One region of the Paenibacillus sp. CCS19 genome, then DNA from elsewhere that is predicted to be linked to it. Evidence: a T-box and tRNA genes for the amino acid it is inferred to sense, from the RefSeq annotation. Region 1 holds a T-box; the other holds one or more tRNA genes.
What was found. The T-box of region 1 lies ahead of leuS (leucine--tRNA ligase). A T-box ahead of a tRNA ligase gene usually reads a tRNA of that ligase, here a tRNA-Leu.
Positions count from the first base shown of each region.

Region 2: it encodes a tRNA-Leu, which carries the amino acid that the T-box ahead of leuS (leucine--tRNA ligase) is inferred to sense. The anticodon was not compared.

Region 1 is NZ_BTCK01000037.1:11,491-15,732, forward strand. Features, by position in the region: gene SBI19_RS21755 (CvfB family protein) at 1-848, shown strand, start outside; partial or broken gene SBI19_RS21760 (class I SAM-dependent DNA methyltransferase) at 848-1,638, shown strand; gene SBI19_RS21765 (hypothetical protein) at 1,795-2,085, opposite strand; T-box leader at 2,329-2,563, shown strand; gene leuS (leucine--tRNA ligase) at 2,628-4,242, shown strand, end outside.
Region 2 is NZ_BTCK01000004.1:206,365-210,606, reverse strand. Features, by position in the region: gene SBI19_RS05635 (CotH kinase family protein) at 1-1,689, shown strand, start outside; tRNA gene SBI19_RS05630 (tRNA-Leu) at 1,837-1,923, opposite strand; gene SBI19_RS05625 (5' nucleotidase, NT5C type) at 2,095-2,628, shown strand; gene SBI19_RS05620 (YkgJ family cysteine cluster protein) at 2,774-3,049, opposite strand; tRNA gene SBI19_RS05615 (tRNA-Leu) at 3,113-3,199, opposite strand; gene SBI19_RS05610 (divergent polysaccharide deacetylase family protein) at 3,599-4,242, shown strand, end outside.

The DNA of each region.
Region 1 (4,242 bases):
GGACGCAGGATGTGCTGCTCCATTACAGTGAGATCGTTGGTCAGAAAATAAAGCCGGGCGATGACGTTGAAGTGTTCATCTATTATGATACGGATGACCGTATTTCGGCGACGATGCGCAAGCCGCTCATTACATTGGGCGAAATGGCAAGACTTCGCGTAGCGGATATTCATCCGCGGCTCGGCTGCTTCCTCGAGATCGGCCTTGGCCGTCAGCTGCTGCTGCCGCTCTCGGAGCTTCCAGAGAATAAGGACTTCCGTCCGATCATTGGCGACGAAGTATTCGTTGTGCTGCACAACGATAAGCAGGGCCGGCTCATTGCTAAGCTTGCAGGCGAAGATGACTTCATGACCAAAGTGTTCCGTGCGCCATCGGACTGGCGTAACCGCTGGATCGAAGGCTGGGTCACGAAGACGCTGCAGATGGGCTCGTTCGTCCTGTTGGACGGCGGCGTGCTGGGATTCGGCGCATTCGGCATGATTCCGGCTTCCGAGCGCAACCGGACGCTCCGACTAGGTGAACGCGTGAAGGCTCGCGTGACGTTCGTTCGTGAGGATGGACGCGTCAATCTGTCGCTCGTTGAACGGAAGGAAGTCGGAATGCTGGAGGATGCGGACCGAGTGCTTGCCTTCCTGAAGGAACGCCCGAACGGCGCAATGCCTTATTCGGACGAGACGCCGGCAGATCTGGTGAAGCAGCGGTTCGGCATTAGCAAATCCGCATTCAAGCGTGCATTGGGCAAGCTGATGCGCGAAGGTTTGGTCGAGCAGGAAGGCAACTGGACGAAGCTCATTGCGAAGCCTTCCGCAGACAGCGCAGCCGATGAGGCGAAAGGACCGGCGCAATGATGGCGTCTTACCGACAGTTTGCTGCCGTCTACGATCGGCTTATGGAGAATATGCCATATGCAGACTGGCTTCGCTTCGCGAGAACGATCTGGTCACTGGACGTGGAAATGCCGCGTTCGGTCGTCGATCTCGGCTGTGGAACGGGCAATTTATCGATTCCGCTAGCCAAGTCGGGCTTTCACGTCTATGCGATCGATCTGTCGGCGGATATGCTGACGATTGGCCGCGGCAAATGGGATGAAGCGCCGCAGCGCGCTGGAGGCCTTGGCAGCGGTTCGATCCGCTGGCTGCAGCAGGATATGCGGGAGTGGGAGCTGCCGGAGCAGGTGGACACGGTTATCTCGTTCTGCGATTGTTTGAACTATTTAACCGAGGAAGAAGACGTGGAGGCGGCATTCCGCGCGACGTTCCAAGGACTGCGCTCTGGCGGTGTATTCTTATTCGATGTGCTTCCGCCGTCACAGCTGCAGCGTTATGCCGAGCAGCAGCCTTTCACGCTTGATGAGCGGGATGTGGCGTACATATGGACATGCGAGCTCGATCCAACGCTGGACGAGATCGAGCATTCGCTTACGATCTTCGCACGCGACGCGCAGGACCCGTCCGGTCGGTTCGTTCGCATCGAAGAACACATGTAGAGCGGGCGTACGATACGAACTGGCTCGTATCTTCGCTGCTGCGCGTTGGATTCGCGCGAGTGGAGCGTTATGCGGACTTCAGCACCAAGCCGCTATCAGGTGAGGCTCCTAAGGAAGCAGAACGTCTATTCTTCGCGGCTTATAAGAAGTAACGGACTTATATTTTTCACCGCAAATAAAACGCGCTGCGCCGTATATGGCTCAGCGCGTTTTATAGCAAAAAGCCCCAGCATCCCTGAGTCGTCGATCTTCCGAACGGAAGAGACGCTTCAATGATGCCGGGGCTTGTCGCATTCGTTACTTCATTCTTATCCAATAAATTTGAGGCGGTCTGCGTAGCTGTCAATCTTCGCCTTGAACTGCTCTTCGAGTCTAGGCAGATGACGTTTCATACAGCTGCAGTAGTAATCTTTGCGGCATACAGGGCACGGAATGTTCAATAAGCGAGCGACGTCGACCAACTGCCATTCCGGATCCTTCTTCAGGAAGAAGCGGGTGCGCGATTTGTCATCGAGCGTTACGATGAGCTGGTAGATCTTTTCTTTGTTGTTGTAATCCCCGGAGTCCGCAATGTCGATAATAACCGGATTGAATGACATTTCACATACCACCTGTCTATATAAGGTCTACACGATAGAATAGCTTGATATTATAGCTGCTGTCAATCATTCAGCTGATTTTTTTGTGGGATAATCGGCTTCACATGATGAACGGTCATACGTAACAGTTTGCCGCAAATGGGTCTTTTTTATTCATGCGGCACCTATAAGTGCGGAAGTGCGACGGTGTATCATTGCATTGGTTGACATCATCTGCGGCTTCTCCTATAATCTTTTTATATATGTAAGGCCTTGATGAGGAGCAGTATTCGCAGTCGTACGCTGCAGAGAGCCGGCGGTAGGTGCAAGCCGGTGCGAACGTGTGAAGAATCTCGCCTCGGAGCCGCACGATGGAGCAGGGCTTCCTGTTACATAGTGACGAATCGCCCGCGTTATGGGCATTGAGTGAGCGATTGGACGAAGCACGTCCGCGCTAACTAGGGTGGTACCACGGGAATAACAACCTCTCGTCCCTAGCGTTATACGCTGGGGCGAGAGGTTTTTTGTGCATGCATGATAGTTTCGAAGGGAGAAGTTTCGTTATGAGTCAAGACAATCAGAATCAGCAGGGCTATAACCCGCTTGTCATTGAGCCGAAGTGGCAGCGTTATTGGGATGCGAACAAGACGTTTGCTACTCAAGAAGAACCGAATAAACCGAAGTTTTATGCGCTGGATATGTTCCCTTATCCTTCAGGCGCCGGCCTCCACGTCGGTCACCCGGAAGGTTACACGGCAACGGATATCGTTTCCCGTTACAAACGGATGCGCGGTTATAACGTGCTTCATCCAATGGGCTGGGATGCGTTCGGCCTTCCTGCGGAGCAGCACGCACTCGATACGGGCGAGCATCCTCGTGAAATTACGGTCAAGAATATCAACAACTTCCGCCGTCAGATCAAATCCCTTGGTTTCTCGTACGATTGGGATCGCGAATTCAGCACGACGGATCCGGACTATTACAAATGGACGCAGTGGATTTTCATCCAACTGTACAATAAAGGACTTGCATATGTAGCCGAAGTGCCAGTCAACTGGTGCGAAGCGCTCGGAACCGTTCTTGCGAACGAAGAAGTTATAGACGGCAAGAGCGAGCGCGGCGGCCATCCGGTCGTCCGCAAGCCGATGCGTCAGTGGGTACTGAAAATTACGGAATACGCTGAACGTCTGCTCGAGGATCTCGAAGAGCTGGATTGGACGGAAAGCATTAAAGAAATGCAGCGCAACTGGATCGGCAAGTCGACAGGTGCGGAAGTAACGTTCGCGATTGACGGCAGCAGCGAGTCGCTGGTCGTATTCACGACGCGTCCTGACACGTTGTTCGGCGCAACGTACTGCGTACTGGCGCCAGAGCATGAGCTCGTCGCACAGATTACGACGGCTGAGCAGAAGGCGGCTGTAGAGGCTTACCAAGAGGTAGCTGCACGTAAGAGCGATCTCGAGCGTACGGACCTTGCGAAGGAGAAAACAGGCGTATTCACGGGCGCTTATGCGGTTAACCCCGTAAATGGCGAGAAGCTGCCAATCTGGATCGCTGATTACGTATTGGCTGGCTACGGCACTGGCGCAATTATGGCTGTACCAGGCCACGATACGCGCGACTGGGAATTCGCGAAGCAGTTCAACCTGAATATCCTCGAGGTTATCCAAGGCGGAGACGTGCAAGCGGAAGCTTATACGGGCGAAGGCGAGCATGTGAACTCGGGCTTCTTGAACGGATTGGGCAATGAAGAAGCAATCGCGAAGATGATCGCTCATCTGGAGCAAGAGGGTAAAGGTAAAGGCAAAACGACATACCGCCTGAGAGACTGGCTGTTCAGCCGTCAGCGCTACTGGGGCGAGCCAATCCCGATTCTGCATCTCGAAGACGGCACGATGAAGCCGGTTCCGGAATCGGAGCTGCCGCTGCTGCTGCCTGATGTCGATGCGATCAAGCCGTCGGGTACGGGCGAATCTCCACTGGCGAACGTAACGGAGTGGGTCGAGACGATCGATCCAGAGACGGGCATGAAAGCTCGCCGCGAGACGAACACGATGCCGCAATGGGCGGGCAGCTGCTGGTATTATCTGCGCTTCATCGATCCGCACAACAGCGAGGAGATTTGCTCGAAGGAGAAGCAGCGCGAATGGCTGCCGGTCGACCTGTACATCGGCGGTG
Region 2 (4,242 bases), on a different contig from region 1:
GTCGAATACAACGGCATTAAGCTTGAGAATGTAGGCGTGCGTACGAAGGGTAACTTGTCGCTTCGTGCGGTTGTGCAGATGCAGGATTCGGACCGTTACAGCTTCAAGCTGTCGTTCGATGAATATATTTCGAGTCAGACGCTGCAAGGCATCTCGAAGATCAATCTAAACAACAACTACAGCGATGCAACGTATATGCGGGAGTTTCTCACGTATGAGCTTGCGAAGTCGATGGGATTGCCCACACCTGAATACTCTTACGTCAATGTCTACGTAAACGGTGAGCTTAGAGGGCTGTACTTGGCTGTCGAGCAGGTCGGCGAGTCCTACCTGAATCGCAACTTCGGCAATTCCTACGGCGCGCTGTATAAAGGCATCATGGGCAACGGCAGTGATCTGATCTACCGAGGCGATGAAGAAACGGACTACCCGGGTCTTGAGCGCAAATCGGAAAAATCGAATGGCAATGTGCTCGTCGATATGATCAAAAAGCTCAATGAGGGTACGGATATCGAGAGCGTCATCGACGTCGAGGACGCGCTCGGCTATATCGCGCTAAATGCTGTGACGGTCAATACCGACAGCTACATTGGCGGCAATAAGCAAAACTACTATTTGTACGAGAATAACGGGATATTCTCCATTCTTCCGTGGGATTACAACATGGCGTTCAGCGGACTTGGCGGCATGTTCGGAGGCGGCGGTGGAGGCGGAGGAGAGAGCAGCAACACCTCCAATATGATCGATGAGCCTACCGATGGCAGCGTAGAAGAACGACCGCTTGTCGCGAAGCTATTGAGCAACGAAACATACAAGGCTCAATACCATGAGATGATTCAAAGCATGATCGACAACTATTTGAATGACGAAACGTTCCAAGCGCGTGTGAAGCAGCTGCAGGAGCTGATCGCTGACGAAGTGAAAGCGGACCCTACTGCGTTCTACACCTATGAGCAGTTCGAGCAAGGTGTACAGTCGCTGCTGACGTTCACGTCGAGCCGAGTTGCGAATGTGCAAGGACAGCTGGACGGCACGATTAAGTCGTCCGGCGATGGTTCAGGCAATGGCGGCGGCTTCGGCGGCTTCGGAGGAGGCAGAAGGGGAGGCAACAACATGGCTGCGAATGGGGCTAATAATGCAGCGGTGCAAGAAGGCAACAATGCGCAAGACGGTAACAATGCACAGGGCAATGCGCCTGCCGCACAAGGCGGTGATGGGGCGCAGAACCTCAAGGCAGCGCAAGCGGATGTCAGCAATTCGCCAACAATCACAACCGCTTCATTAGACGCGAACAATAGCGGACTGAATATTCAGACTGTCGCAGTGGACGCGGACACGACCGACCAGAATAGTCAAGCAGCGCCAAACGCCGGCAATGGCGGTATGGATGGCCAAGCTCCGCCGGATGGCGGACAAGGCGGACAAGGCGGACAATTCCCTCAGGAAGGGCAATTCCCGCAAGATGGCGGGCAAGGCATGCAGGGCGGTTTTGGCGGCGAATTCGGCGGTATGGCGCCACCAGATGGTGCAAACTTCGGCGGCGGTTTTGGCGGACCTGGCGGCTTCGGCGGCAATACGGTTACGAATGTTAACCAAGGCAGCACGAAAGATGCCATTACGACAGGCTCGCTGCTGATCGTACTCGTACTGGCTATGTTCTTCATCGTGAATTTCCGTAAGAAGCATTAATCGCGAAAGCCGTTCAAGCGGTCCGGAACACCCGGCTGCTGAACGGCTTTTCTTTTTGATTATATCCAAAATAAATAGGTGAACATCTAAAAAAGCTCACGATTTGCTGAGTCAGCAATTCATGAGCTTGTCACTGTTATGCAAAGATGGTGCGGTCAAGAGGACTTGAACCTCCACGGTTGTTACACCACTAGAACCTGAATCTAGCGCGTCTGCCAATTCCGCCATGACCGCAATTTGTTGATGTCCACAAGGAAGATCATATCACTGATCAGCAATATAAGTCAACGTTAATTTCGGGCTATTACATTTATTCGTATTTTTAGATAGAATAGGAGATGGCATCGGTTGGCCGGTCCTGTGGAGAGGGCAACAAACCATACATAGAGATATGAGGTGATAGAAATGAAAAAAATCGCGATCGACATGGACGAAGTGATGGCTGATTTCTCGTCGAAGCATCTACGCCTATTCAATCACAAGTTTCAGGATTCATTGACGATTGAGGAACTGCAAGGGACGAGACTTCGGAACTTACGGCCGCATATGGCCGCCGAAATTACGGCTATTATTGACGAGGACAATTTCTTCCGTGACTTAAGCGTTGTAGAAGGAAGCCAAGAAGTGATCCGTGAGCTGAGCAAGGATTATGAGATTTATATTACGACAGCAGCAATGGAGCATCCGACCTCGTTCCATGGGAAGTATGAATGGCTGCGCGAGCATTTTTCTTTCATCTCGCCGATGAATTATGTGTTCTGCGGGGACAAAAGCATCATTAACGCTGATTACTTAATCGACGACAACTCGAGAAATTTCCGAGGATTCCGCGGCCAAGGACTATTGTTCACCGCACCGCACAACCGAGACGAAACCGGCTTCATCCGCGTTAACAGCTGGTATGAAGTGCTGGCGTTCTTCAAGAGCGAGAATCGTTGAGTTAAAAAGAAACAGCTTATTCGGCCTAGTGGGAGGTTGACCACATTGTCGAATAAGCTGTTTCTTTGTTCAAAAATCATTTTCGTTTCCATTTGCTATCTAATGAACCAGTCCAGCCGTGTCGCATACACGTTATTGGGACAGTTTATTTATTATCCGACGCAGAAGACGGCTTCGTCCATTCCTCCAGCATGCGAAGGATGCTGAACGCCTCTTCGTTCGTCTCTCCGCACGTATACTCCGCCGCGGTGAATCCGCCGCAAACGGCAGGGCGTTCGGGTTTGCCGAACAGCTTGCACTTGTTATCCGCTGTTAATTGAACGCAAGGTACGCCAGCGGGCTTGCCGCTCGGCATTCCTGGAATTGGAGAACTGATCGTTATGGCAATGCAGCAAGCAGCACATCCGATACGGCATTCCATCAGCGATCCACCTCCTAAGGTAATAAAAAAAGTTCCAGCTCATGCGCTGGAACCTCTTATAGATGGTGCGGTCAAGAGGACTTGAACCTCCACGGTTGTTACACCACTAGAACCTGAATCTAGCGCGTCTGCCAATTCCGCCATGACCGCACAAATGAACTGATGAAAACTAATATAGCATGTCCGATAAAGTGAAGTCAACGACCGAATAAAATTTTGTATTTTCAGACAGTAGACCCGAATAGGCCATGACGAGGTTTTCTAAGTGCGAAGCGGATAGCAGCCTGGATTTACAGCCTGCTGTCAGTACATATTTCTCATGAAAGGCACACACAATGAACTTACTTTGAGACAGAAGGCGGTGCCTTAATGATGAAATTTCGCAATCGATTGTTAAGCGATAAGGCAGTACCTCAAGCAGGATATGCACCACAACGGCCCACTAAGAAGCGGAAGCGACTAAAACTGCGTATTGCGTTTGCAACAATCGGTACATTCGTATTGTTGGCGTTCGCGCCGGCTCCTAATCTTACGAGCCATACATCAACAATGGCGCAAATACAGCCTAACCCTGTACCTGCTTCGAATGAGTCGAATGCCGCTTCGAAACGGATCGCGATTGTCATCGATGATTTCGGCAATGGGATGACGGGCACGGCAGAGATGATGAAGCTGCCTTTTCCGTTCACCGTCGCAGTCATGCCTTTCATGCCGACGACGAAGGCTGATGCAGAGACTGCGCATAAGCTTGGTCATGACGTTATCGTGCACATGCCGATGGAGCCTAATCGCGGGAAGAAGGAATGGCTTGGCCCCGGCGCCATTACGACTGACCTATCCGACGATGAGATCAGGAAACGGGTCGAGGCCGCCATTGATAATGTACCCTTTGCCGTCGGGATGAACAACCATATGGGCTCGAAGGTAACCGCCGACGAGCGGGTTATGCGCATCGTCTTGCAGGTGTGCAAGGAGCGCGGGTTATTTTTCCTCGATAGCCGTACGACGTTCAAGACCGTCATTCCTAAGGTAGCAACGGAGCTGAATGTGCCACTCGTCTCTAATGATGTTTTCCTGGACGATGTCTATTCCGTCGCACATATCTCCAAGCAAATCGGCATCCTGCGCAAGCATCTAGTGGATCATGAGAAATGTGTCGCGATCGGCCATGTTGGGCCATCGGGCAAGAAGAC